2 regions of the Micromonospora sp. WMMC250 genome follow, and region 1 is predicted to be linked to the other one. Evidence: riboswitches for the same ligand, from Rfam matches in the RefSeq annotation. Region 1 holds a riboswitch; the other holds the start of a gene.

Region 1 (14,528 bases):
GAACACCAGCCGCAGGGACTCGATGATCCCCGTGTTGATCGGGCGGAACGTCTCCATCACCTGACCGGGGTTCGCGGCCCGGGCCAGCACGGCGGCCCGCAGGTCGACGAGGCTGGAAACCCGGTCCAGGGCGCTGTCCACCCGGTCGGTCAACGCTTCGTTGCGACCGGCTCTCAGGTCGGCCACCCGGTCGTCCACGTCGGCGGACTTGCGGACCAGTTCGCTCCGTTCCACCCGGCCGAGCAGGTAACCGATGGAGAGGATGCGTTCCTGCTGCAACTCCTGGACCAGGCTTCCGACCCGGCTGGCGAGTCGTACCCGCTCGGCGGTGTCACCGGCCCGCTGCGCCGCGGCCACCCGGTCGAGCATGACCGGCACGGCGAGTCCGACCATGCTGAGCAACGGGATCACCACGAGCAGGGCGAGCTTGCCGCGGATGCGGAGCCTACCGAGCAGCATCGAACGCCCCCCACTGTGCGGTCTCCGGTTCCCGGACGACGCCGGCGGGTTGCAGCCCGCGGGGCTCGCCGACCGTCGGTTGCCACGGGTCGTTGCGCACCGGAGTGTCCGGGCTGTCGGTGTGGCCGGCGGCGAGGGCGGCCCGGCGTCGGGCCCGGGCAGCGGCGTTGACCAGCAGCGCGGCGAGCCAGCCCAGCAACAGCACTGCCACCACCCCCGCTGCGACGGTCGACCAGCGGTCCCGGTCCAGCTCGTCGATGCGCTCGACAAGCTGGGCGTCGAGTTCGGCGAGGATGACCGGCTGAAGCTGACGCGCCGAGCGGTGGGTGTTGAGCGCGGCAGCTGCCAACTGGGCCTGGTCCACGAGACCCGTGCCCTTCGCCGGGGTCGAGTAGGCGGCCAGCGCCTCCACCGAGCGCTGGTAGGTGTCGAGCGGGGTCAGCACGTTGGCGCCGAGATCGGTGCTCTCCGAGCCGTCCACGGCGGAGCGCAGGTTGTCGACGAGGTCGCCGGCGGGTGCCAGTGCGGCCACCCGCAGGCCGCTCAGCTCCATCAGGCCCCGGGCCTGCTCGGCGGCGGGCCGACGGGAGATCAGCACACTCAGATCGGCGAGCCGACCGGCGGCGACCACCGCCTCGGGCAGTTCCTGACCGGCGCTGTCCTGAAGGAAGAAGGAGTCGGCCACGGGGTCCCGGACCAGTCCGGAGCTTTCCCGGACCTTGCGGTGCAGGGCCAGCAGGAGATCGGAGACCTCCCCGTACGCCGTGTACGCGGACTCCGGGTCGGCGGCGCTGCGTCCGCGCAGTGCCTCCAGCTTGGCCCGTACGCCGGCCCAGCGTTCCTGGCTGAGCAGTTCGACGCCGATGCGGGCGTCCACAGCGGCGGCCTCCTCGACCGCCCGGTCCAACGCCTCCTGGGCGACCGGGCGGCCGCTGACGGTGGCGGACTGGGCCTCCACCAGGGCGTCGGTGACTCCGGCCAGAGCGGTGAGGTACTGCACGCCGAGCCGTTCGCGGGCGGCCAGGGTCCGGTCGTCACTGGTCTGTTGCCAGGCGAACGTGACGAGCAACCCCACCGGCGCGAGTAGTGCCCCGATGAGCAGCAGGGGCAGCAGACGGCCCATGGTGGACGGCCGTCGGCGGGCCCGCGGCGCGGGGACTGTCATGTGTTGTCTCCTCCGGCGTGGGCGCGGATCGGTGCGGTCCCGGGTAGCCGAACAGTCCCGTGCACCGGACCGGAAAACTAATCGAACCCCCCACTCGTCAGGCCTCGGTCGCCGAGTCAGGTTCGCGTCACTTCTAGCGATGTCACCATTTGTCCGCGCCTTGGGCACGCTCTGTCGCGTCGATGGGTGTGACATGGAGGGATCGGTATGGATATCCGGGAAAAGATCGGAATTCACGGAATCCGAAGTCAACTCACTGGGCCGCGTCGCACGTTGCGCGCTCGCACCCCCGTCCGCCACCGATCGGGGCAACCGGACGGACGTACGGCGGATCTCAGCCAACGCTCAGGCTGTGGGCCGTACCGTGTGCCGCATGACACCGCCGTCGCCGGCCGCGTGGTTCCGGCGTGCCCTGCCCACCCGCCGTCGCGCGATCGCCGCAGCGGCGGTCGTCGTGCTCCTGGCCGCCGCCGTGACCTGGGCCGTGTGGCCGCAGGGGCCGGGCGTACGCACCGAGAGCGCGACGCTCACCGTCCGCTCCGGACCTGCCGGCGACCAACCGGTGGACCTGGACACGACCTTCTACCTGCCGGACGACGCGTCGTCGGGTCGGAAGGTGCCGGCGGTGCTGTTGGCGCACGGGTTCGGCGGCACGAAGGAGTCGGTGCGCTCCGACGCGGAGGAGTTCGCCGGACGCGGCTACGCGGTGCTGACCTGGACCGCGCGGGGCTTCGGCCGCAGCGGCGGCGAGATCCACCTGGACAACCCCGACTACGAGGTGCGGGACGCCCAGCGGCTGCTGGACTGGTTGGCAGCTCGGCCGGAGGTGCGTACCAACGCCGCCGGTGACCCGCAGGTGGGTGTGGTCGGCGGCTCGTACGGCGGCGGGTTGGCGCTGCTGCTGGCCGCCCAGGACACTCGGGTCGACGCGATCGTCCCGATGATCACGTGGAACGACCTGTCCCGGGCGTTCCTACCGGAGAGCACCGGCGGGGCACCGACCGAGGGCGTGTTCAAGAAGGGCTGGGCCGGTCTCTTCTTCGGTGGTGGGGGCAACGTGGGCTCCGGCCCGGCCGGGCTCTCCGGCGCGACCGCCGCCGCGCCGCAGGGCGCACCGGCGTCGGCCGGTCCGCCCAGCCCCGGGCCGGGCGCGGGCCCGGGTAACGGTCCCGGTGGGGTCCCGACCGGTGCCGCCGACCCGTCCTGTGGTCGCTTCGCCGCCGACGTGTGCGCCGCGTACCTGCGGATCGCCACCACCGGTCGCGCCGACCAGGCCGCCGTGGACCTGCTGCGTCGGTCCAGCCCGGCGGGCGTACTGGACCGGATCAAGGCGCCCACCCTGCTGGTGCAGGGCGAGGCGGACACGCTCTTCCCCCTCGGCGAGGCCGACGCGAACGCGCGCGGTATCGCCGCCGCCGGCACCCCGGTCCGCGTCGCGTGGTTCACCGGCGGGCACGACGGTGGCAGTGGACCCCGCTCGGACTCCGACCGGGTGAAGTTCCTGACCGTCCAGTGGCTCGACCACTACGTCAAGGGCGAGGGCGACGCACCCGGTGACGACTTCACCTGGTCCCGGATCGCCGGGTTCGACGCGCTCGACAGGGGGCTCGTCGCCACCGCCTTCCGCCGCGCCGACTACCCGGGCCTGACCGGCAACGCGCGGCGGGAGATCCCGGTCGCCGGTCCGGCCCAGCCGGTCGCGAACCCGCCCGACGGCAACCCGGCCGCCATCTCCTCGATCCCGTTCGCCGGCGGTCTCGCCTCACTGCTGGACGGCGTCGCCGGCGACGTGCCCGGTCAGCACGCCCGCTTCGAGTCGGCACCGCTGACCGAGGCGGTGGACGTCGCCGGCGCGCCCACCGTCACCGTGCGAGCCGCGTCGCCGACCGGCGAGGCGGTGCTCTTCGTCAAGCTCTACGACGTCGACCCGGACGGCGCTGCCACCCTGCCGAACGGGCTGGTCGCTCCGATCCGGCTCACCGGCCTGCCGCAGCAGGTGCAGGACGCCCGCCCGGTCACCGTGACGCTGCCCGCCATCGTCCGGCGGGTGGAGGCCGGCCACCGGCTGCGCCTCGTGGTGGCCACCTCCGATCAGGCGTACACCACGCCCGCGCAACCGACCGTCTACACGGTGGCGGCGGACGGCGCGGTCACCGTGCCCACTGTCAGCGGGGAGCCGATCCCCACCGCCGCGACGCTCTGGCGCTGGGTGCTCGCCGGCCTGCTCGCCGCCATCGCGGTCGGGCTCGTCGTGGTCGTCGCAGTGGTCCGCCGCCGACACCGTCGCCAGGACCGCTCGGTGCATCCGGAGTACGCGGACACCCCGTTGGCCGTGCGCGCACTGCGCAAGGAGTACGCGGACGGCTTCGTCGCCGTGTCGAACGTGGACTTCGAGGTGCACCCGGGTCAGGTGGTGGGTCTGCTCGGGCCGAACGGTGCCGGCAAGACGACCACCCTGCGGGTGTTGATGGGGCTGACCCAGCCGACCGCCGGGGAGATCTACGTCTTCGGTCGCCGGCTGGTGCCCGGCTCGCCGGTGCTGTCGAGGATCGGCGCGCTGGTCGAGGGGCCCGGTTTCCTGCCGCACCTGTCGGGTCTGGAGAACCTGAAGGCGTACTGGCGAGCCACCGGGCGGCCGTGGGAGGACGCGCAGTTCGACGCGGCGTTGGAGATCGCCGGCCTGGGCGACTCGGTGCACCGGAAGATCAAGAACTACAGCCACGGCATGCGTCAGCGCCTGGCCATCGCCCAGGCCATGCTCGGCCTCCCCGAGTTGCTGGTGCTGGACGAGCCCACCGACGGGCTCGACCCGCCGCAGATCGCCGAGATGCGTCGGGTGCTCCAGCGCTACGCCACAGACGGGCGGGCGGTGCTGGTCTCCAGCCACCTGTTGGCCGAGGTCGAGCAGACCTGCACCCACGCGGTGGTGGTGAACAAGGGCCGGATCGTGGCGTCCGGGCCGGTGGAGGAGATCGTGGGCGAGTCACCGAGCGTGTTGTTCGACGTCAGCGACCAGGTGGCGGCGCGGGCGGTGCTGGACCGGCTGCACGGCGTCCGGGTGCTGCCGGAGAGCGACGGCCAGTTGGTGGTCGACACCAACGGCACGGCCCGCAGCGAGGTGGTGGCCGAGCTGGTACGCGCCGGCATCGGGGTGGACCGGGTGGTGCCCCGGCGCCGCCTGGAGGACGCGTTCCTCGCCCTGGTGGGCGAGAACTCTCGGGGAAGCGGTGACCGGTGATGGCAGGCTCTTCCGTCGAGACGCCGCTGGGCGTCACCGACCCGGCCGGCGCGGCCCGCGGTTACCGGGCGTCGGCCACCATGCCCTTCGCGGCGGAGTTCCGCCGGCAGGCGTCCCGGCGGCGTACCCAGTTGGCGCTCGGCTTCATGGTGCTGCTGCCGCTGATCATCCTGATCGCCTTCCAGTTCGACTCGGGCGACGACGACAACGGCCGCAACGAGTTCTCCAGCCTGGTCGAGTTGGCCACCTCGGGCGGCCTCAACTTCACCCTGTTCTCGATCTTCGTGTCGGCGTCGTTCCTGCTGGTGGTCGTCGTCGCGCTGTTCTGCGGTGACACGGTGGCCAGCGAGGCGAGCTGGGGGAGTCTGCGTTACCTGCTGGCGGTCCCGGTGCCCCGGGCCCGGTTGCTGACGGTGAAGCTGGTGGTCGCGCTCGCGTACTCGGGACTGGCCCTGCTGTTGTTGGCCGGCACCGCGCTGCTGGTCGGGACCCTGCGGTACGGCTGGTCGCCGCTGCGCAGCACCGTCGCCGCCGAACTGGAACCCACCGAGGGGCTGCTCCGGTTGCTGGCGGTGCTCGGCTACCTGGCGGTCGTACTCCTGGTGGTGGCCGGGCTGGCGTTCCTGCTGTCGGTGACCACCGACGCCGCGTTGGGCGCGGTCGGTGGGGCGGTGTTGCTGTGGATCCTGTCCAGCATCCTGGACCAGATCACCGCACTGGGCGCGGTACGCGACTTCCTGCCCACCCACTTCAGCACCGCCTGGCTGGGATTGCTGTCGACCCCGGTGCAGACCGACGACGTGGTACGAGGCTGCGTCTCGGCGATCAGCTACGCGACGCTGTTCTGGGGGTTGGCGTTCTGGCGCTTCACCCGCAAGGACATCACGTCGTAGCCGCTGCGCTCACAGCCGACCGTCCGGCGGGCTCACCGACGACGGCACCGCGCTCGGTGCCGGCGGCGGGGCCGGACGCGTCGGCACCGGAGTGGCCGGGTCGGCCTTCTTCCAGGCGCTGACGCCGATCCGGCCGGTGTTGCCGAGGTCGACCGGCCCGTCCGGGTCGACGTCGGCGGCCGGTTGCCCGGCAGCGGGTGCGACAGTCAGGTACTTCCCGTTCGTGGCGACCACTGTCGAATCGGTGACGAGGTTGCGCCAGAGCACCACGGCGGTGGCCCGCTCGGCGGGGGCGAGGGTGACCGGCCGGGGCGGCTGGTCGAAGCCCGAGGTGATCTCCTTGGCACCGTTGACCACGCGCAGCATGACCGGCTCGCGCTGTTCGTCGAACAGGTGCAGGATCGGGTACCCGTCGAGCTGGTAAGGGCGGTCGCCGCAGTTGACCAGCTCAAGGCCGAGGGCGCGCAGGCCCATCGCGGCGTCCGACCCGGTGGACCGGATCCGCACGCCGGAGGCCGGGCACGCCGCCAGCGGCTCGATGCTGGCCGATGGGGTGGGGCTCGATACGGTCGGCGGCGGACCCGTCGGGTCTCCGCCCTGGCCGCGATGGTAGCCGGGGGTGCAGGCGGTGAGCAGAAGTGCCGCCGCGACCGCTGCGCCGGCCCGTCGCCGTGCTGCCGTATGGCTGGAGATCATCTGTCGATCCTCACCCATCGAGGTGTCCCACCGCTGCCCGGCCCTCGCAGCGCCGGGCGGGCGTTCCAGTCCGGCGCTTGCGCCATCGCGTCGCGGCTCGGTCGCGCCGCAGCAAGATCGTGCTGGATCCTGGAGGTAGTGGCGTTCAGTCCGTTTGAAGCCACTACCTCCAGGATCGAGCGTGACCTTTGACTAGCGGCCCTCCTGCCTCGGGTGCGGGGCAGCTGGACAGGTGCCATCCACACTATGGGAGCGTGCCCACGAAGTGCTCGCCGGTGTTGTTTCGCGCATTGGTGCAGGTCGGTGGCTTGGCAGCCTCCTCGCGCCGCACGGAGCGCTCGACGCGGAGCGCTCGACGGCGGTACATTCCGACCGGGGACTTTCCCACTAGCAAGGAATTTATAAGCTTCGATACGTTCATGCCTCACATTGAAGAGATCTGTTTCCTTCGATGGAGGTACCCATGAACGTCACTCGGCTCGGCGGGCCGACCCTGTCCCTGTTCCGCATCGTGATCGGTCTGCTGTTCGCGCTGCATGGTCTGAGTTCGGTCTTCGGGTTGTTCGGCGGCAACCCCATGACCGGCCAGGCGGTACCGGTCGGCACCTGGCCCGGCTGGTGGGCCGCGCTGATCCAACTGGTCTGCGGCATCCTGGTGCTGGTCGGGCTGTTCACCCGACCCGCCGCACTCCTCGCGTCCGGCTCGATGGCGTACGCCTACTTCGTCGTGCACCAGCCGGACCACCTGCTGCCCCTGCACAACGGTGGCGAGCTGTCGGCCCTCTTCTGCTGGTCGTTCCTGCTGGTCGCCGCGCTCGGCGCCGGCCCGTGGGCGCTCGACTCACTGCTCTTCCGACGCCGCGCCGACGCTCCGCCGTCCTCGGTGGCCGAACCCAGCCCGGTATCCGTCTGACCGCACCCGTTCCGCGCGTCGCCGGAGCCCCGACGAGGTGGTTCCGGCGACGCGCCCCGGGGGAGGCGACGCCCCCCGGGGGAGTGGTCTTGGGGAGTGAGCCGTCCGGTGATGCCGTGAACGATTCAGCTCCAAAGGATGCGCGGGAGAGGTCGGACCCGCGGCCGAACGCGCGGCCGGGCCGGTGGTCGGCAGATCGGTCGGCCGGCGCAATCGGCCAGGCCGGTGAGCGAGAGGCCGGTGAGCGAGAGGCCGGTGAGCGGGAGGCCGGTGAGCGGGAGGGCGGTCAGGCCGACGGGCGGGAGGTGAGGACCGCGTCCAGGAGGCCGGGGTAGAGCTTGTCCACCTCGTCGCGCCGGAGCCGCACCAGGCGGCTGGTGCCGGCGGCGCGGGTGCGGGTCAGGCCCGCCTCGCGCAGCACCTTGAGGTGGTGGCTGCGGGTCGCCTTGGAGATGCCGAAGTCGAAGCTTCCGCAGGCGGCTTCGCCGCCCTCGGCGAGCGCCCGGACGATCTGTAGCCGCACGTCGTCGGCGAGTGCGGCCAGCACGGCGGTGACCGGTACGGCGGACAGTTCGGGTTCGTGCGGCTCCATGTGACCAGTGTAACCGTTGTTCGACAATTCTCGAACAAGCTCCTACTGTCGGTGTCGTTAGTTCGACGACACTCGAACATTGGAGCTGCCGATGCGATCCCGCGCCGCCGCTTACCCGCTGATCGCCGTACTCGGCTGGGGGGTGATGTTCCCGGTCCTGGCCAGCGCGTTGCACCGGGTCGACCCGCTCAACCTGACCACCGCCCGTTACCTCCTCGCCGCCCTCGTCCTGGTCGCCATCCTGCTGCTCCGCGAGGGTGCCGACGCGCTGCGGCCGGGTGCCCGGACGGCCGAGGTGGTGGTGCTCGGAGTGGTCGGCTTCGCCGGCTTCAACGTGCTCACCAACCTGGCGCTCGAACACGCCGCCCCGCAGCAGGTGTCGCTCTTCGTGGCCACCACCCCGGTGATCACCCAACTGGTCCGGTGGGCCCGGGACGGCGTACGCCCGAAGCCGCTCCTGCTGGGCCTCTCCCTGGTGGCGCTCCTCGGCGTCGGCCTGGTGATCACCCGCGGCAGCCTGGCCGGGCTCGGTCAGTTCGGTGTCGGCGGTCTGATGATGATCGGCGCGGTGCTCGGCTGGGGCATCTACACGCACGGCGCCAGCCGCTTCGGCGGGTGGTCGCCACTGCGCTTCACCACGCTGACCGCGCTCGCCGGCACCGCCGCCATGCTGGCCGCGAGCATCGCCGCGGACGCCGTCGGCTGGCAGCACGCGCCGGCCGCCGCCGACCTCGTGGCGGTCACCCCACAGTTGGCGTACGCCGTGATCGTGGGAGCTGTCATCGCGGTGCTGGCCTGGAACACCGGAGTGCAGCGGCTCGGCGCCGCCAACGCCGCGCTGTTCATGAACCTGGTCCCGGTGACCACGTTCGCGGTGCAGATCGCCCGTGGCTACCGTCCGGAGCCGGTCGAACTGGTCGGTGCCGCCGTCACCATCGCCGCGCTGGTCGCCGCGAACCTGGCCAACCGCCCCCGGACCCGGGCCTCGTCGCTGCCCGCCGCGAGCGCGGTCACGGACCCGATCGCGGTGACCGACCGCGAGGCGGTGAGCGCCCGCTGACCCACTACCTGGGATCAGCGGTAGCTACTGCCGACAGCGTTGTCCTAGACTCGACGGCACAACTGCACACCTCATCCAGAGGGGCTGAGGGATACGGCCCGACGACGCCCCGGCAACCACCCCGCGCGCTCACCGCTGAGCGACAGGCGGGGCAGGTGCCAATTCCGTCCCCGCCGCACCGTGCGATGCGGGGAAAGATGAGAGGACTCTCGACATGACGTCGACGCTCGTCGCCTCCGGCATCGACACCTCCGCCAGCCCGGCCCGAGCCCTGGTCTGCCGTGCCTGTTCGGCGCGCTACCCGCTCGTGGCCCAGCACGCCTGTTACGAGTGTTTCGGCCCGCTGGAGGTCGACTACGACACCGCCGCCCTGGCGACGGTCACCCGGGAGCAGATCGAGGCCGGGCCGAAGAACATCTGGCGGTACGCCGCACTGCTCCCCGCCGGTCAGGACCCGAGCACCCGGGTCACCCTCGACCCGGGGCTGACCCCGTTGGTGGCGGCCCCGCACCTCGCCGCCGAGCTGGGCATCACCGCGCCACTCTGGGTCAAGGACGACAGCGCCAACCCCACCCACTCCTTCAAGGACCGGGTCGTCTCGGTGGCTCTCACCGCAGCGAGGGCGCTCGGCTTCACCCGGTTCGCCTGCGCGTCGACCGGCAACCTGGCCAACTCGGTGGCCGCGCACGGCGCCCGCGCCGGAGTGCCCTCCGTCGTCTTCGTCCCCAGCGACCTGGAACAGGGCAAGGTCATCACCACCGCCGTCTACGGCGGCGGGCTGGTCGCGATCGACGGCTCGTACGACGACGTCAACCGGCTCTGCGGCGAACTAGTGGAGACCGACGAGTTCGAGGACACCGCGTTCGTCAACGTCAACGTCCGGCCGTACTACGCGGAGGGCTCCAAGACTCTCGGCTACGAGGTTGCCGAGCAGCTCGGCTGGAGGATCCCCGCGCAGGTGGTCATCCCGATGGCCAGCGGCGAACTGCTCACCAAGATTGACAAGGCGTTCACCGAGCTGGTGGAGATCGGCCTGGTCGAGGCGCCGGCCGGCGGGTGGAAGGTCTTCGGCGCCCAGTCGGCCGGTTGCAACCCGATCGCCGTCGCCCTGCACGACGACGCCGACTCGATCACCCCGGTCAAGCCCACCGGCATCGCCAAGTCGCTCAACATCGGCGACCCGGCCGCCGGCGTCTACGCCCTGGAGGCGGTCCGCCGCACCGGCGGTTGGATGGAGTACGCCGACGACGACGAGATCCGCGCGGGCATCCGTGATCTGGCCCGCACGACGGGTGTCTTCGCGGAGACCGCCGGCGGTGTGACGGTGGCGGTGCTGCGGAAGCTGGTCGAGTCCGGTCGGCTCGACCCGACCGCGGAGACCGTGGTGTTCAACACCGGCGAGGGCCTGAAGACCATCGACGCGGTGGCCGGTCAGGTCGGGCCGACCCACCACATCAAGCCCTCGCTGCGGGCGGCCCGCGACGCCGGTCTCCTCGGCTGATCCCGCATCGTCCAGACGGAGGCAGGGCGATCCGCCGGGTAACTGGGTTTTCGCTGTGAGTGTGGAAAACCCGCCGCTACGGACTTGACGGCAGGAACCGGACGGCGCAAGATGCTCCGTGCGGGAGGGCATTTCGCCGAAGACTTTTGAAGTTCTTACGACCCAACGCCGGAGGCGTTGTGCGAGTGTCCCTCCCGACCACGTTCGATCGGGCCAGCGAGTAATTTGCTGGCCCGATCGCTTTTCCCGGGTGCACGCTCAGCGGCATGAGCATCACCATCACGTCGTTCGACGGTGCCGACCCGGGTGCGGTCGACGAGGCGTACCGGATCGGGGCGGCGGCCAACGACGTCGACCTGCCGGACTTCCCGCCCTTCTGCCGGCGGCGCTTCGACGCGCTGGTCCACACGCCGATGCCCGGCACCCGGTCGCTCTGGGCGCTGGCCCGACTCGATGGTGTGTCAGCCGGATATCTCCAGCTCGACCTGCCCCAGTTGGACAACACCGACAACGCCACCGTCGAGCTGGTGGTGCGCCCCGACCTGCGGCGGCGGGGCGTCGGCCGGGCGCTGCACGAGTACGCGGTGCGTCTGCTCCGCGAGCACGGGCGCAAGAGGGTCGTCGCGATGGCCGTCTCCGCGCTTCCCGGCGGGCCGGCGCGGTCGGCGGCTGGTGACGCCTTCGCCGCCGCCACCGGCGCGAAGTCCGCGTTGGCGGAGGTGCGTCGCCGGCTCGACGTCGGCGGGATCGACCGGGTCGCGTTGCGTGCGGCGCTGGCCGAGGCCCGACCCCGAGCCGAGGGCTACCACTCGGTCTGCTGGCAGGGAGCCACCCCGGAGGAGTACGTAGCGGACGTCGCCTATCTGGACGGCCGGCTGCTCATGGACGCTCCCATGGGCGACGTGCAGTGGGAGCCGGAGCAGGTCGACGCCGACCGCATCCGTGGCAACGAGCGAGCCCTGGACGCCAGGGGGCGGCGGCGCTACCACCTCGGGATGCGACACGAGGCGTCCGGCCGGCTGGTCGCCTGGACCCTGCTGGACATGGGCGCGTCCGCCGACTGGCACGCGTTCCAGCAGATCACCATCGTCGACCCGGCCCACCGTGGGCACCGGCTCGGCCTGATCGCCAAGGCCGAGAACCTGCACCACCTGCTCACCCACGAACCGGCGGTCCGCGTGATCGACACCTGGAACGCGGCGAGCAACAGCTACATGGTGGCGATCAACGAGCAGCTCGGCTTCCGCCCGGTGGACGCCTGGACCGACTGGCAGCTCACCCTCTGACGGGTATCGGCGCTACTGCTCGCGGACCTGTGTCATGCATGATGGCGGACATGACGGAGACCCCGCATCCCCTGTACGAGAGGCACGCCGACACCCTCAACCGTGCGCTGACCGCGATCACGGAGCGGGGCTACTGGTCCGCCTATCCCGAATCTCCCAGCCCCCGGGTGTACGGCGAGACCGCCGCCGCCGACGGCAAGGCCGCCTTCGAGGCGTACCTCGGTGGTGATTTTCCGCTCGACCAGCCGGGCGCCGGCGGGCGGGTCGCCACCGAGACGAGCCCGTTCGGGGTGGAGTTGGCGGTGCGGTACCCGCATGCCGGTCCCGGCGAGCTGGTGAGCGCCGCCTCCGCCGCGCTGCCCGCGTGGCGCGACGCCGGCCCGCAGGCCCGGGTGGGTGTCTGCCTGGAGATCCTCGACCGGCTGCACAAGCACATCTTCGAGCTGGCCAACGCGGTGCAGTTCACCAGCGGGCAGGCGTTCGTGATGGCCTTCCAGGCCGGCGGCGCGCACGCGCTGGATCGTGCCCTGGAGGCGCTGGCGTACGCGTACGCCGAGATGACCCGGCACCCGGGCACCGCCGGTTGGGAGAAGTCCGCAGGCAAGGGCGACCCGCTGCGGATGACCAAGACGTTCCACGTGGTGCCGCGTGGGGTGGCGCTGGTGATCGGCTGCAACACCTTCCCGACCTGGAACTCGTACCCCGGGCTGTTCGCCTCGCTGGTCACCGGCAACCCGGTGATCGTCAAGCCGCACCCGCGCGCGGTGCTGCCCCTGGCCATCACTGTGAAGTACGCCCGGGAGGTGCTCGCCGAGGCCGGCTTCGACCCGAACCTGGTCATGCTGGCGGCCGAGGCCCCCGGTGAGAAGCTCGCCAGTGACCTGGCCCTGCACCAGGCCGTCAAGATCGTCGACTTCACCGGTTCCACCGAGTACGGCGACTGGCTGGAGACGCACGCCCGGCAGGCGTCGGTCTACACCGAGAAGGCCGGTCTGAACACCGTCGTCATCGACTCCACCGACGACTTCGCCGGCATGTGCCGCAACCTCGGTTTCACGCTGACCCTCTACAGCGGTCAGATGTGCACCACCTCGCAGAACATCCTCATCCCGGCCGGCGGCATCGAGACCGACCAGGGGCACAAGAGCTTCGACGAGGTGGCCGGCGGTATCGCCGCCGCGGTCGGCAAGCTCACCGCCGACCCGGCCCGGGGTGTGGAGCTGACCGGCGCCATCGTCAACGACGGGGTGTTGGAGCGGCTGGCCGAGGTCACCAAGGTCGGCGAGCCGGTGTTGGAGTCGCGGGCCGTGGACCACCCGGCGTACGCCGACGCGGTGGTGCGTACCCCGACGATCGTGAAGCTGGCCGCGGACGACACGGAGACGTACGGCCGGGAGTGGTTCGGGCCCATCTCGTTCACCATCGCGACCGACTCGACGGCGCACAGCCTGGAGCTGCTGCGTCGCACGGTCGGCGAGAAGGGCGCGCTCACCGCCGGGGTCTACTCCACCGACGAGTCGGTGCTGGACGCCACCGAGGCGGTCGCGGTCGAGGTGGGGGTGCACCTGTCCTGCAACCTCACCGGCGGTGTCTTCGTGAACCAGTCGGCGGCGTTCTCCGACTTCCACGGCAGTGGTGCCAACGCGGCGGCCAACGCGGCCCTGACCGATGGCGCGTACGTGGCGAACCGTTTCCGGATCGTCCAGTCCCGACGCCCGGCCTGACGCTCAACGGCCGAAGTGATCAAGAGGTTTGCGTCAGCGCGAGGGCGATTCCTGACGCAAACCTCTTGATCGCCGGTCGCTGGTGGGGGGCCGGGGGAGGGTGGGGGTCAGGCTGGGCGGCGCATTTGGAGCTCTGTCATCGCGGGGATGTTGGGGTGGGGGACTCGTACGCCGGTGTCCTCGAAACCGAGCCGTTGGTAGGCGCGGTAGGCGCGGTCGTTGCCCACCACGACCTCCAGCAGCAACTCCGGTCGGCCGCAGGACCGCGACCAGGCGGCCACACCGTCGATCAGCTCGCCGAGCAGGCCACTGCCCCGCCAGGTCGGCGTGACGTACACGGCGTAGATCACGGTCAGCCCCGCCTCGGCCGGGGCGATGGTGCCGCCGGCGTGCCCGACCAGCCGTCCACGGCCCGGGTCCGCGACGAACTGCGCGTTGTTCGGGCCGGCGGAGGTGTACGCGACCCGCGCGGCGTACTCGGCGTGGGACCGGGCCGCCGCGTCCGCGATCGTCTCCAGGAAGGCCAGCGGCGCGTCGGCGAGCATCTCCAGGCGTAGCGCCCGCATCCGGGCGGCATCCATCGGCCGAACCCGGCGGATCTCCGCCTGCCGCAGGCCGGGCGAACCGGTGTCGATGGTCATGTCCGCATGCCTACCACAGGCGGATCCGGTGTCCGGCCGCGCCTCTCAGCCGCCGGTAGCCCATAGGCCGTCACTGCCATCCACCACCCTGGATGCCGTGGATCGGAAAACGGGTCCGCCGACATGATCCAGCCGCCCTGAAATATGCCCGATTTGCGGTCGTGCACGGCTGTCACTCCTCGTGTAGCGTGCGATTTCGGTCACCGCTTTCAATGGCCGTCATCGATTGCTGAGGCGGTGGTCCGATGGCGTCCGGCTGTGCCGGTGCGCCGGGCAGGCAACGCCGCACAGAGTGAGGGAAGTGGCACCGTGGCACAGGGTTCCGTGAAGTGGTTCAACGCCGAAAAGGGTTACGGCTTC
Region 2 (14,528 bases), 2.6 Mb from region 1:
CGGACGCGCGGCACGTCGTACCCCTGCCGGAGGGGCTGGATCCGGCTGACGCCGCGCCGCTGACCGATGCCGGGCTCACCCCGTACCACGCGATTCGCCGCTCCTGGCCAAAGTTACCGCCCGGCAGCACGGCCGTGGTGATCGGAGTCGGCGGGCTGGGGCACGTGGGCGTACAGATCCTGAAGGCCACCACCGCCGCCCGCGTGCTCGCGGTGGACAACCGCCCCGAGGCGTTACGGCTGGCCGAGGAGTGTGGCGCCGATCGAACGATCACCTCCGGTCCGAGCGCCGCCGAGGAGATCCGGCAGGCCACCGGCGGTCGGGGCGCCGACGTGGTGCTGGACTTCGTCGGCACCGATGCCACCCTCGCCCTGGGCGTGGCGACGGCCCGCACGGTGGGCGACCTGACCATTGTGGGTCTCGGCGGGGGCACCCTGGCGGTGTCCTTCTTCTCCGTGCCGTACGAGGTGAGCATCGCGACCACCTACTGGGGTAGCCGCCCGGAACTGGTCGAGGTGCTCGACCTGGGCGTCCGTGGGCTGATCCGGCCGACGACCACCCACTTCGCGCTGGAGGACGCGCTCGACGCGTACCGGCAGATGCGCGACGGCACGCTGGAGGGCCGGGCCGTGATCGTGCCGTGAGCCGGCCGGGAGCGGTCAGCCGGTTTCGAGCAGTCCGCGCAGGTAGGCGGCCTGACCCACGTGTTGCAGGTCGTCCTCGGCGACGCTGACCAGCCGGACGCCGAGGGTGACCGGCGGGTCCCACGCCTCGTCGACGACGCGGTCCAGGTCGGCCGGGCGCAGGCCGGCCAGGAACGTCCCGGTACGCGAGGCGACAGCACCGTAGTAGTCGATCAACGCCTGCGCACTCTCCGGCCGCACCGCCGCGACCTGCGCCGGCGAGTGCCCGTAGCCGGTGTCGTCGGGGTCGGCGGTGAGGCCGAACCGGGCCGCCCAGTCGCCTCCCACCCAGATCTGCTCGGCGTCGAGCACCTCGGCGACGTGATGGTCCTGCACCCGGGTGAGGTGCCAAACCAGCCAGCCGATCGAGTTGTGGCCGGGTGCCGGCTCGTGGTGTAGCTGCTCCGGGCTCAGGCCGTCCACTGCCGCACGGACGAGGTCGGGCAGTCGGTTGTACGTCTCGGTCAGCAGATCACTCACGTCCACCGGGTACGCCTCCTGTTCGGTCTGCGCTCAGGTACCGCCGAGCGCGGTCGCCCAAACCTCGGCCGCTACGGTGATCAAATGGTCGCGGCGGTGGAGTTGTACCTGGATCCGGATGCCACCCGCCGGATCCGGGTGCTGTGGGACGCGCTGGAGACCGAGGGCGTGCAGAGCATGCGCTCCCTGCTGGAGCAACGTCACCGTCCGCACGTCTCACTGGCGGTGGCGCCCCGGTTCGACCCGGAACAGGTCGCCGCGGCCCTGCACGGGACTGTCGTGGCCGCTCCCCTGCGGATCGAGTTCCAGCACGCCGGCCAGTTCGTCGGTCGGGTGCTCTGGCTCGGTCCGACGCCCACCCCGGAGCTCCTGGCCCACCACCGCACGGTCCACGACCGGCTCGCCGCAGCCGGCATCCCGTTGGCCGAGCACTACCAGCCGGGCCGCTGGGTGCCGCACTGCACGCTCTCCATGCGGGTGCCGAACGCGCTGATGGCCGCCGCGGTGCGCCGCTGTCTGGAGGTGTTGCCGCTGACCGCGACAGTGGTCGGGGCGGCCCTCACCGACCACGCGCGGGGCATCGCCCACCCGCTGCCCTGACCCTCGACGAAAATGTCCGGTTTGGCGGGCGACAGTCGGGAAACCGAAAAGAAGCGGTGGTTATGCGGCCTGACGTGGGATGGTTCGACGTAGATGCCGTCCCGCCGAGCGCGTTTCGCCCGGCCGGCGGCGCGGGGTCACGCCGCGCTGCCCACGGCGGCTTCGACGAGGAGGGGCAGTGCCTATGCAGGCTCAGCGCAGGCCACCGCGAGCGGAGCGGAGCCAGAGCCGGGACGACCGGACCGCCGGCGGTATGACCGGGGCGGCCACGCCCCTGACGATCTGGGCCGCCGCCGTCCTGCTCGGCCGGATCAGTGCCGGCGACGACGACGTCGAGGACGAACGGCACATCCTGCGCGGCATCGAGTGATCCTCAGCGGGCGGCTCACAGCCAGCCGCGCCGCTTGAAGATCAGATAGAGGGTGCCGCAGACCAGCAGCATCAACAGCAGCGCGAAGAGGTAGCCGAAGCGCCAGTGCAACTCCGGCATGTGGACGAAGTTCATGCCGTACACGGTGCCGATGAGCGTGGGAGCGAACAGGATCGCCGCCCAGGACGAGACCTTCTTCAGCTCCTCGTTCTGCGCGTAGCTGGCCGCCGTGAGGCTCCGCATCTCCTCGTTCTGCTGCTGCGAGACGAGTGTGGCGTTGACGGTGAGGATGTTCTGCAACAGGTGCCGGAACCCGTCCACCCGTTCCACCACCTGGGTCAGGTGGTCGGTGACGTCCCGCAGGTAGCGGCGTAGCTCCTCGTCCGTGTCGGCACTGCCCGCGCCGTCGGCCAGCGCGTCGAGCACCGCGAGCAGGGGTCGCGCGGCGCGCTGGAACTGGATCACCTCGCGGCTGAGGCCGTAGATGCGCCGGCTCGCGTTCGGGTCACCACCGAACACCTGGGTCTCGATCTCGTCGATGTCGTTCTCCAACCCGGCCACGACCGGCGCGTACCCGTCGACGACCTGGTCGAGGATCGCGTACAGGACCGCCTCGGGGCCCCGGGCGAGCATCTGCGCCTCGACCTCCATGCGCCGCCGCACCGCGGCCAGGTCCGGCGCCTCACCGTGCCGGACGGTGACCACGAAACCCGGCCCGATGAACAGGTGCAGCTCGGAGAACTCGACCTCCTCCCGGAGGTCGTCGTAGCGGGCGGCGCGCAGCACCACGAACAGGGTCTCCCCGTAGCGTTCCAGCTTGGGTCGCTGGTGGGCGTTGATCGCGTCCTCGACCGCCAGGTCGTGCAGGCGGAACTCCCGCGCCAGCGAGGTGATCTGCTCGATGTCGGGCCGGTACAACCCGATCCAGGCCATCGCGCCGTCCTGCTCCTGCAGGCAGCGGTACGTCTCGGCGAGGCCGGACGGGGAGGCGAACCGGTGTCCACGGATGTAGACGGCGCTGTCCACCAGGCCACCGGTGGGCCTGGTGGGGGACTCCGAGGGCGGTGGCACGCCGACCCTGGTCTCGTACTCGTCGAGTTGACGACCGAAGCCCCCACCGGGGCGGAAGCGACGGCCACCGACCATGCCCTGTCCCCTCCCCGGTGACGCCCGGTCCGGCACGACTCCCGCCACCCCGGGGGCCGCTGCTTCCCCCCTGTCCCGCGCCCGAAACCCGGTGTGACGCGGGGTGGGTTCCCCGCACCGGCGGACGGGCACCCCACCGCGGGCGGATACTCACGGTTACCAGGGGCGGGACTGACGGGGGACGCGCCGGTGGAGGTCGACAAGCGCGCGGGCCGGCTGCGGGATTGGCTGCTGCGTGCCGGCGCCGAGGAGCCCGTGCAGCACCAGGGGCCGCACGGACGCCCACCGGAGCACCGGCACCACCCCTGGTGGAAGGTGATGTGCCTGACCGGTGTCGACTACTTCTCGACGCTGGGCTACCAGCCGGGCATCGCGGCGCTCGCCGCCGGGGCGCTCTCGCCGGTGGCGACCCTGGTGCTGGTGCTGGTGACCCTGCTGGGCGCGCTGCCGGTCTACCGACGGGTGGCGGCGGAGAGCCCGCACGGCGAGGGCTCCATCGCGATGCTGGTACGCCTGCTGAGCTACTGGCCGGGCAAGTTGCTGGTGTTGGTGCTGCTCGGCTTCGCGGCCACCGACTTCATCATCACCATCACCCTCTCGGCCGCCGACGCCACCGCGCACATCGACGAGAATCCGTTCTGGCCCGGCGGGCTCAAGGGACACGAGGTGCTGCTCACGTTGCTGCTCGTGGCGCTGCTCGGCGCGGTGTTCCTCAAGGGATTCACCGAGGCCATCGGGATCGCCGTCGTCCTGGTCGCGCTCTACCTGACGCTGAACGCGGTGGTGATGGCCGACGCGCTGTGGCGGGTGGTGACGCACCCGAGCGCGGTCGAGGACTGGACCACCACGTTGACCACCGGACACGGTGATCCGTGGATGGTGGTCGCCCTGTCGCTGTTGGTCTTTCCGAAGTTGGCGCTGGGTCTGTCCGGCTTCGAGACCGGCGTGGCCGTGATGCCGAGCGTGCGCGGCGACCCGCAGGACTCCGAGGCGCGACCGCTGGGCCGCATCCGGGGCGCTCGCCGCCTGCTCACCACGGCCGCCGTGACCATGAGCGTCTTCCTGATCACCAGCAGCGTGACGACCACGATCCTGATCCCGCCGGAGGCGTTCCAGCCCGGCGGGCCGGCGAACGGCCGGGCGCTGGCCTACCTGGCCCACGCGCATCTCGGGGAGGTGTTCGGCACCGTCTACGACCTGTCCACCATCGGGATCCTCTGGTTCGCGGGGGCGTCGGCGATGGCCGGGCTGCTCAACCTCGTACCCCGCTATCTGCCCCGCTACGGCATGGCCCCGACCTGGGCACGGGCGGTCCGGCCACTGGTGCTGGTCTTCACGGCGGTGGCGTTCCTGATCACGGTGGTCTTCGAGGCCAGCGTGGACGCACAGGGCGGCGCGTACGCCACCGGGGTCCTGGTGTTGATCACCTCGGCGACGACGGCGGTGACCCTCGCGGCGGTGCGGCACCGGCAGCGCGGCCGCACTGTCGCGTTCGGCACCATCGCGGTGATCTTCGTCTACACCACGCTGGCGAACGTGGTGGAACGTCCCGACGGCGTCAAGATCGCGGCCTGTTTCATCGGCGGGATCATCGTGGTCTCGCTGCTCTCCCGGTTGTCCCGCGCCTTCGAGCTGCGGGTCGACCACGTCGAACTGGACCCGGTCGCGACCCGGATGATCGACGGGCGCGACGGGCGGCGGATCCGCCTCATCGCCCACGAACCCGACGGCCGGGGCGCGGCGGAGTACCGCGCCAAGCTGGCGCAGACCATGGCGGACAACGACTTCCCCGACGACAGCGACGTGCTCTTCGTCGAGGTGCGCGTCACCGACCCGTCGGACTTCGAGACCGAGCTGGTGGTGACCGGCAGCTTGGCTGCCGGCCGTTTCCCGGTACTCAGCCTGACCAGTTCCGCGGTGCCCAACGCACTCGCCGCCCTGCTGCTGGAGATCCGCGACCGGACCCGTCGGCGCCCCCACATCTACTTCGAGTGGACCGAGGGCGGCCCGGGCCGCAACGTCCTGCGCTACCTGGCGTTCGGGCAGGGTGAGATCGCCTCGGTCACCCGGGAGATCCTGCGTCGTCACGAGCCCGATCCGCGCCGACGCCCACACGTGCACGCCGGCTGACGGGAGCGCCGGCCACCCATCTCCCCTGGTGAGCGTGGTCATAACGACTGGACGATCCACCCGTGCCTGCTGCTAGCCTCGGCGCAGGTCATGAGCGCCAGCGCGAAGCCCCGGCTCGCTGGCCGGCAACCCTCCTCCGCGGTGGGGTGCCCCGGGTGAAGACCAGGCACCGACAGGACGTCGGTGCAAGCGTGGCCTGGCACCCAGGTCAGCACAGACCCGGGAGAACCATGCGCATCCTCAGCAGCACTTCACCGACCGACATCGCGGACGTCCGCGCCGGTCGGCCCTCGCCGGCACTGACCCGGCGGCGGCACGTGGACATGATGCGAATGTGCAGCGCCGCGTGTCGTCGCGGCACCACGCACTAGCGCAGCCCTCCTCCCGAACCTCCCTCACCGGTACGCCCATCGGGCGCACCGCCGGCGACGCACATCCGTGCGTGCCGGGACGCGACCTTTTCGGAGACACCCGTGCGACTTCTTCCTGCCCTGACCCGTGCCACCGCCCTGGGCGCCGCCGCCGTCCTGGCCGCCACCGCGCTCACCGCCTGCGGCGGCGACAGCTCGTCCGACACCAGCGCCAACCCGTACGGCCTGGCGCAGCCGGGCGTGCTGCGGGCCGGCACCCTGACCGACGCCCCGCCGAACGTGTACCTCGAGGACGGCAAGTTCACCGGCTTCGACAACGACCTGCTGACCGCCGTGGCCGGCAAGCTCGGCCTCCGGGTCGAGTTCGTCGGCACCGACTTCTCCGCGTTGCTCTCCCAGGTCAACAACCACAAGTTCGACGTCGGCAGTTCCTCGATCACCATCACCGAGGCGCGGAAGAAGACAGTCGACTTCGGCAACGGCTACGACTTCGGCTACTTCGGCCTGGACGTCCCGGCCGGTTCGCCGATCACCAGCTTCGACCAGCTCGCCGGCAAGCGGGTCGTGGTGGTGCAGGGCACCGTGCAGGACGACTACGCCACCGGAAAGCAGCTCGACCCGGTGCGGGTGCCGGACTACAACGGCGCGATCAACCAGCTCAAGGCCGGCACCGCCGACGCGTGGATCGCCCCGGCGGAGATCGGTGAGAAGTCGGCCGCCGACAGCAACGGCAAGATCACCGTGGCGGCCAAGCAGCTCAGCCCGGCACCGACCGCGTACGCCGTCGCCAAGGGCGGCGACAAGCTGCGCGAGGCGCTGAACAAGGCTCTCGACGAGGTCATCGCGGACGGCACCTGGAACCGGTTGCAGTCCCAGTACTACCCCGGCCGACCGATCCCGGCGGACTTCAAGCCGGGCAGCGGAGCGGTCACGGTGGCACCGTCGGCGTCGGCGTCGGCCGCGTCCTGAACCGGTGACGAGCGAGCAGGACGGTAGGGGAGACGACCGATGGATCCGTTGAGCACCCTGTGGGAGACGTTCTTCGACTGGGAGGCGATGGGCGAGGCGCTGCCCGAGATGCTGACCGTCGGGTTGCCGAACACGCTGATCCTGGCGGTCTCCGCCGCCCTGCTCGGCTCGGTGCTGGGCCTACTGCTGGCCGTCGCCGGGATCTCCCGCAGCCGGTGGTTGCGCTGGCCGGCGCGGGTCTACACCGACGTGTTCCGGGGGCTGCCGGCCGCGGCGACGATCCTGTTGATCGGCGTCGGGCTGGCACCGCTGGGCATGCAGGTCTGGGGACCTGACCCCTACCCCTTGGGGATCCTGGCGCTGTCGCTGATCGCCGCCGCGTACATCGGGGAGATCTTCCGCTCCGGCATCCAGTCGGTGGAGGCCGCCCAGTTGGAGGGCGCCCGCGCGCTCGGCTTCTCCTGGGGCGACGCGATGCGGCTGGTGATCATTCCGCAGGGCATCCGGCGGGTCCTGCCGGCCTGGGTCAACCAGCTCATCGCACTGATCAAGGACTCCAGCCTGGTCTACTTCCTCGGCCTGGTGGCCAGCCAGCGGGAGCTGTTCCGGATCGGGCAGGACTACGCGGCCACCACCGGCAACGAGTCCGCGCTGCTCCTGGCCGGGCTCTTCTACCTGGCGCTGACAGTTCCGCTGACACACGTCGTCAACTGGATCGACAGGCGGTTGCGCCACGGACGGCCAGCCGTCGCGCCGACCGACGAGGACGACGACCTCCCGTTGCCCGCCACTGTCCTGGGAGACCGGCGATGACCAGCGACACCACCACCACCTCGGTCAGCCTCGACGTACGGGACGTGCACCTCGCCTTCGGGCCGAATCGGGTGCTGCGCGGCGTCGACCTCACCGTGCCGCGCGGGGGGACGGCCTGCGTGATCGGCCCGTCCGGGTCCGGCAAGTCCACCCTCCTGCGCACCATCAACCGGTTGATCGAGCCGGACCGCGGCGACGTGCTGTTGGACGGGCGCAGCGTGCTGGCCGACGACCCGGACAGCCTGCGGCAGCGGGTCGGCATGGTCTTCCAGCAGTTCAACCTGTTCCCGCACATGAGCGTGCTGCGCAACGTCACCCTCGCGCTGCGCCGGCTCCGCAGGCTCGGCGAGGACGAGGCGGAGGCCGTGGCCCGGGCCCAACTGGACCTGGTCGGGTTGGCCGGCAAGGCCGACGCCCGTCCGGCTCAACTCTCCGGCGGTCAGCAGCAGCGGGTGGCGATCGCCCGGGCGTTGGCGCTGCGGCCCGAGGTGATGCTCTTCGACGAGGCCACCTCGGCGCTCGACCCGGAGCTGGTCAAGGGCGTGCTCGGGGTGATGGCCGACCTGTCCGCCGCCGGCATGACCATGGTGGTGGTCACCCACGAGATGGGCTTCGCCCGGCAGGTCGCCGACACCGTCGCCTTCATGGACCGGGGCGTGGTGCTGGAGGCCGGCCCGCCCGAGGCGGTCTTCGAACGGGCCGAGCATCCTCGGCTCCGCCGGTTCCTGTCCCAGGTGCTCTGAGCCGCGGCGGCTCCCAGCTGCTCTGAGCCGCGGCGGCACGTCGGCGGTCACTCGTTGGGTCCGCGCCCCAGCAGCCGGATCTCCTCGTTGTCCAGGGCGGCCTGGAGCTCCTGGAGCACTAGGTCGTCGATCTCCCGGTTGTCGCGCAGGCGGGTGACTTCCCGACGTTTGTGGGCGAGGACGCGCAGGCGCAGCCGACGTTCGAGGCGGCGCTCCTCGGCGGTGCTCCCCCCGCTCTCGTTGAGGTCCTCAAGGTGCCTCTGGTACTCGGCTCGGAGCCGATGGACCGACTCCTCCTGCGCGCCGATCTCGGCCGCCACCTGGGGCAGCGCGGCGAGGCCCGCCTCGGTGGCCCGCCGCCGGGCATGCCGGGCCTCGTCGACGCGTTCGGGGTCGCCGACCAGCCCCGCCCAGCGCACGACCAGCGGCAGGGTGGTGCCCTGGAGCAGCATGATCAGCACGATCACCAGCGCGGTGACGAAGATGATCAGGTCGCGCTCGATCACCGGTTGACCGGCGACGGTCACCGTCGGTACGGCCAGGGCGGCAGCCAGCGACACCGCGCCCCGGAACCCCGACCAACCGGCGACGGTCCCCACCCGCCAGGCCGAGGGCCCCTGGCTCGGGTCCATGATCCGGCGACGTCGCAGCCTGGCGATCTGCGAGGTGAGGTAGACGAACGCCAGCCGGGTGCCGATGACGACGAGCGTCACCACGAGCACGATCACCAGAGCGCGCTCGGGTGAGGTGCTGGTGATGCCCCGCACCGCGCGGGGTATCTGCGTGCCGAGAAGGACGAACAGCCCACCGTTGATGAGGAACGTGGACAGGTCCCAGAACGCGTACGCCAGCACCCGGGAGCGAGCGCGGATCACCCGTGGACCGGCGTAGGAGAGCACCAGGCCGGCGACCACCACCGCCAGCACACCGCTGGCGTGCACGGCGTCGGCCAGCAGGAACGCGGCGAACGGCGTGAGCACGCTCAACGCGCCCTCCCGAAGCGGGTCGTCGAGCCGTTTGCGGACCAGCACCACGCCCACCCCCACCAGCACACCGGCCAGTACGCCGCCGACGCTGGCGCCGACGAACTCCTCACCGATGCCCAGCGCGCCCGGGTCCGCGCTGTGCACGAGCAGACCCACAGCCACCGCGAAGACCACTAGGGCGGTGCCGTCGTTGATCAGACTCTCGGCGTGCAGGGTGGTGAGCAGCTTTCGGGGCAGCCGTTTCGCGAGCCCGGTGACAGCAGCGGCGTCGGTCGGGGCGAGGACGGCGCCGAGCACCCAGGCGGCGGCGGGGTTCACCCCGAACGCCTGCGCGGTGAACGACACGGTGACCATGGTGAGGACCACCAGCACCACGGCGAGCGACCCGATCACCGGAAGGTTGGCCCGGATCTCGCGCAGGCTGATGGTGAGGCTCTCCCGGTACAGGATCGCCGGCAGGAAGATCAGCAGCACCAGGTCGGGTTCCAGGGTCACCTCGGACAGCGGGGGCGTCAGGCCGAGCAGCACCCCGAACGCGATGAGCAGGACCGGCGGAGCCACCCGGTACCGTCCGCCGAGCGTGGTGCCGATCAGGACGGTGACGCCCAGCACCACGATCATGACGAGCGCCTGCACGGCGTACCCCCTCGATCGTCGCCGGCGGCGGACGCGCCGGTCCTCCCATCTGACCGCACCCGCCGACGCGTTCCGAGGAGAATCGGCAAGTCGCCGTGGACGGCGACCGCGATCAGCGTGCGGGGGTGGCCGTCCGGGCCCGGGCGCTGACCGCGCGGGCGACCTGGCGATGCGCGGCCGCTTCCTCCACGCGGCCGAGTGCGTCGGCCAGGGCGGCGAGGTGCCCGGCCACCGGGCCGACGGTGAGCACACCGCTGCCGGCCGCCAGTTCCTCCGCCGCCGGCAGCAGTTCGGCGTGGACCCGATCCATCGTGACCCGGTCACCGAGGGCACGCGCCGCCCGACCGACGAGGCAGAGGCGCGCCTCCCGGAGAAGGTCGTGCGGGCCTTCCGGAAGTGCCCGCACGGCCGCTGCCGCAGCGTCCCGGTCACCGTCGGCGAGCAGCAGCAACGGCCGGACCCACGGCTCGTGCGGCCCCCAGTCCATGGTCGCCCAGCCCGCCCCGCCCGGAATCGGTCGGTCGAGACCGTCGGCCCCGCCGTCGGCGGCTTCGGCCAGCCGCAGGCCGAGCAGCGCGAGCGGGAGCAGCCCACGGGTCAGGCCCGGCATACCATCCGCGGGCAGGTGACGGGCCGCCGCGTGGAAGGCGTCCGCCGCCGAGGCCGACTCGCCGTCGAGAGCCAGGCGCAGCGCGCCGAACCACCTGGTGAACACCGCGACCAACGGCAGCTCGTACCGCTCGGCGAGTCGATCGGCGGCACGGGCGTGCTCGTCGGCTGCGGGTCGGTCGGCCAACGCGCAGTACGACTGGACCAGCACGAGGTGGCCGAGCACCTCGAAGGTCACCAACTGGTGCCGAGCGGCCAGGTCGACCAACTCGCGACCGATGCGGGCCCGCCCAGCGGCGAGGCCGACGCGCTGGAAGGTGTGCATGAAGCGGGCGTTGAGCGCGAAGGCCAGCAACCCGGGGTCGCCGACCGTCCGGGCGAGGGTCTCGGCCTCGTACGCCGCCCGGCGACCGCTGTCGGTGGTGGTGCCGCGCAGTTCCAACGCAAGGGTGCTCAGGAGGCGGCTGCGCCGCGCCGAGCCGGTCGGGCCGAGAGCGCTCAGGGCCTGCTCGGCGGCTCGGACGATGTGCCCGGAGAGCCTGTCGTCGTCGTTGCGCGTCCAGATGGCGGGTACGTCGAAACCGGCCAGCACCTCCTCGATCAGCAGCGGATCGCCGACCGACTCGGCGGCGGTGATCGCCTCGGCACGTCGCCCTCTCGCCTCGGCCAGCCGCCCGGTCACGGCCAGCGCGCGCCCCAGACCGAGCAGGGCGGTCAACCGCTCACGCTGCTCGACGCCGCCGGCACGGTCGTACGCCTCGATCACCTGTCGCCACAGGCGGGCCGCCTCGTGCGGGTTGCCGCCCCGTTCGGCCTGCTCGGCAGCCGTGCGGGCGTACGCGCCGGCGCGACCGGCGGCGACCCGCCCACCGGCGCGAAGCAGGTGGTGCGCGATCGCGGCGGGCTCGACCGGATCTCGTTGTCGCAGCGCTTCGGCGATGGTCGCGTGCCACGCGGCGCGGCGCGGTGTGGACAGGTCGGCGTAGAGCGTGTCGCGGACCAGGATGTGGGTGAAGCGCAGCTGACCGTCGGGCTCCCGCTCGGCGAGGAAACCGGCCTGCAGGGCGCGGTCGACGGCGTCCAGCACGACTGCGGGGTCGCCCGCCAGGGAGGTGAGGATCTCCAGGTCGAGGTCCCGGCCGAGCACGGCGGCCTGCCGCAGCACGGTGCGCGTCGGTGTGGGTAGCTGCGCCAGCCGGTGTCGGATCACGTCGCGCACGCCGGGCGGCACCGAGGCCAGTGCGGCCTCCCCCTCGCTCGCGTACAGCTGGGCCAGCTCGCGGACGAAGAACGGGTTGCCTCCGCTACGGTCGTGGATCAACTGGGCGGTGGTCGGGGCGAGTGCCGCGCCGACGACGGCGCGGGCCAGCTCACCCGTCGCCGACGCGGAGAGGCCGGCCAGGTACTCCCGGGTCGGTTCCAGCCCGGCGACGCGAGCCAGGGCGGCGGTCAGTTCCGGACTGATCTCGGTGGCGCGGTAGGTGCCGAGAACGAGCACCGGCCCGGTGGCCGGGTGTGGACCGGTGAGCAGGGCGGTCAGCAGGTCCAGGGTGTCACCGTCGGCGCGGTGCAGATCGTCGAGGACCACGAGCAGCGGCCCTCGGTCGGCGACCGCCGCGACCAACGAGGCGACCGCCCGGTGCCGACGGAACCGCCCACCGGTGGGGTTGCCCGGTGCGTCGGTCGGACCGGAGGCCTCCACCAGCCCGGTGAGCGCGTCGGTGACCTGGGTCCACGGCCAGGCCGGCGGTGCTCCCTCGTACTCCGGGCTGCGTCCCCACGCGGTGGTCCAGCCCTCGGCGGCGAGCTGCCGCGCCACCGTCTCGGCCATCGCGGTCTTTCCGGCGCCCGGGTCGCCGCCGATGAGCGCGAGGGTGGGCGTGCGGCGCCGGAGCGCGGCCTCGGCGGCGTGCCGCAGGCGGTCCAGCTCCACTGCCCGGCCGACGAAGGGACGCTGCGGCGTCGGACCAGGCGGCGGACCGGGTGCCGCGGGTTGCCGGAGGTTGGGGGTGGCGGCGTCGTCGAGGGCCGGGGTGAGATGCGGCGCCTGGGCCAGGACGTCGGCTTCCAGCCTCTGCAACTCCGGCCCGGGATCCACGCCCAACTGCGTCACCAGGACGTTGCGCGCCTCGCGAAGCGCAGCGAGGGCGTCCCCCTGCCGACCGGCGCGGTACCGGGCCACCGCGAGCAACCGCCAGGCGTCCTCCCGCAGCGGATGGCTGGCCAGGTGAGCCGGCAGGTCGGCGGCGGCTTCGTCCGGCCGACCCAGTGCCAACAGCGCCTCCGCCCGCCGCTCGACGGCGAGCATGCGCAACTCGTCCAGTCGGCTGATCTCCGCCACCGCCCAGACCTCGTTCGCGCAGTCCGCGTACGCGGGGCCCCGCCAGAGCCGGAGTGCGTCGTCCAGGGCGGTCAGGGCCTGCCCGGGGCGTCCCGCCGCGAGCAGTGGACCCGTCTCGCCGACGGCTGCCTCGAACCGGCCGGCGTCCACCGCGTCCGGGGCGACCCGCAGCACGTACCCCGGTGGCTCGGTGACCAGGATCCGGGGCGGTTGCCGCGGTGGCCGGTCGGGCTCCAGGGCCCGGCGCAGGTCGGCGACGAAGGTCCGGATCGCGCCCACCGCGCCGTCCGGCGCGACCTCCCACAGGTCGTCGACCAGACGCCGCACCGGCACCACCCTTCCGTGGGCGATCAACAGCCGGGCCAGCACCAGGCGCTGCCGGTGCCCACGCAGCGGTGCCGGGCCACGCTCGGTGACGGCGGTCACCGGCCCGAGGACGCCGAAGGTCACCGCGTCCGGTGCGGTCGGCTGCCTGGTCATGGCACCAATCTAGGGCCTGTTTCACGGGGGCGGTCGAGCCGAGGCGGAGCCCGGGCGGTGATCCGGCAAGGCGCGGTTTCGTCCGGGCCCGCCGTCGGCAGGCCGGTGCTGATCCGACGCTGACCGCTTGCTGATCAGCGCGGAGAAGGCTCGACGACGTACGACGACGCGGGGCCATCGCCCCCGCCGGCACTGCTCAGCAGAGAGGTTCTCCCGTGGACCCCAGGATCAACGGATTCGACTACCGGCGCGTGACCGTCGCCGACGGTGTGACGCTCAACGTCGCCGTCGGCGGTTCCGGACCAGCTGTCGTGCTGCTGCACGGTTTCCCGCAGACCCACCTGATGTGGCGGCACGTCGCGGCCGACCTGGCCGCCGACCACACCGTCATCTGCCCCGACCTGCGCGGCTACGGCGACAGCGACAAGCCCGTCGACACCGACGGCACCGGGTACGCCAAGCGGACCATGGCCGCCGACGTCGTGGCGTTGGCCGGCGCGCTCGGTCACGAACGGTTCGCGTTGGCCGGCCACGATCGGGGTGCGCTCGTCGCTTTCCGCGCCGGCCTGGACCACCCGGCGGCGATCAGCCGGCTGGCGTTGCTCGACGTGGTGCCCACCCTGGACATGTGGGACGTGCTGCACGGCACCTCCGCGGCGGTCGCGTTCCACCTGTACCTCATGGCACAGCCACCCGGGCTGCCCGAGGAGTTGATCGGCGGCAGCCCGGACGCCTTCTTCGGCCATTTCCTGGACGTCTGGACCCGTGATCCGGAGGCCCTACCGGCCGACGTGCGGGCGGCCTACCTGCGTGCGTCCCGTAACGCGGTCACGTCGATCGTCGCCGACTATCGGGCGTCGGCCGGCGTCGACGTAGCCCACGACAGCGCCGACCGGGCGGCGGGCAACCAGCTGCGCATGCCGGTGACGGTGCTCCAGCAGGACTGGGGGGCCGCGCTGGGATATGACGCGGCCGGGGTGTGGCGGGCCTGGGCGCCCGACCTGGAGCACCGGACGGTCACCTCTGGGCACTTCATGGCGGAGGAGGCACCGGCCGAGGTGGTCCGGATGCTGCGGGCTCTGCTCGACCGCTGACCGATCGGAGGCCCGGCCGCACCGCCATCACCCTGGGTAAGATTTGCGACACCCCAGTGGGGACCATGGCGGCACGG

Evidence for each region. Region 1 has a riboswitch for S-adenosylmethionine ahead of thrC (threonine synthase). Riboswitches for the same ligand answer to the same signal wherever they lie in the genome.
Region 2: linked by a shared signal. The riboswitch ahead of O3438_RS12580 (ABC transporter substrate-binding protein) and the one ahead of thrC (threonine synthase) in region 1 are both predicted to bind S-adenosylmethionine.

What each region holds. Positions count from the first base shown of each region.
Region 1 is NZ_JAPZBJ010000002.1:5,472,093-5,486,620, forward strand. Features, by position in the region: gene O3438_RS24685 (nitrate- and nitrite sensing domain-containing protein) at 1-459, opposite strand, end outside; gene O3438_RS24690 (hypothetical protein) at 446-1,624, opposite strand; gene O3438_RS24695 (alpha/beta fold hydrolase) at 1,998-4,862, shown strand; gene O3438_RS24700 (ABC transporter permease) at 4,862-5,755, shown strand; gene O3438_RS24705 (DUF4232 domain-containing protein) at 5,765-6,451, opposite strand; gene O3438_RS24710 (DoxX family protein) at 6,915-7,364, shown strand; gene O3438_RS24715 (ArsR/SmtB family transcription factor) at 7,651-7,956, opposite strand; gene O3438_RS24720 (DMT family transporter) at 8,048-9,016, shown strand; SAM riboswitch class I at 9,085-9,220, shown strand; gene thrC (threonine synthase) at 9,231-10,517, shown strand; gene O3438_RS24730 (GNAT family N-acetyltransferase) at 10,784-11,803, shown strand; gene paaN (phenylacetic acid degradation protein PaaN) at 11,854-13,527, shown strand; gene O3438_RS24740 (GNAT family N-acetyltransferase) at 13,635-14,168, opposite strand; gene O3438_RS24745 (cold-shock protein) at 14,478-14,528, shown strand, end outside.
Region 2 is NZ_JAPZBJ010000002.1:2,880,497-2,895,024, forward strand. Features, by position in the region: gene O3438_RS12550 (NAD(P)-dependent alcohol dehydrogenase) at 1-644, shown strand, start outside; gene O3438_RS12555 (mycothiol transferase) at 660-1,169, opposite strand; gene O3438_RS12560 (2'-5' RNA ligase family protein) at 1,248-1,763, shown strand; gene O3438_RS12565 (hypothetical protein) at 1,942-2,133, shown strand; gene corA (magnesium/cobalt transporter CorA) at 2,149-3,279, opposite strand; gene O3438_RS12575 (amino acid transporter) at 3,469-5,409, shown strand; SAM riboswitch class IV at 5,496-5,607, shown strand; gene O3438_RS12580 (ABC transporter substrate-binding protein) at 5,883-6,749, shown strand; gene O3438_RS12585 (amino acid ABC transporter permease) at 6,789-7,562, shown strand; gene O3438_RS12590 (amino acid ABC transporter ATP-binding protein) at 7,559-8,305, shown strand; gene O3438_RS12595 (Na+/H+ antiporter) at 8,353-9,927, opposite strand; gene O3438_RS12600 (AfsR/SARP family transcriptional regulator) at 10,040-13,357, opposite strand; gene O3438_RS12605 (alpha/beta fold hydrolase) at 13,573-14,451, shown strand.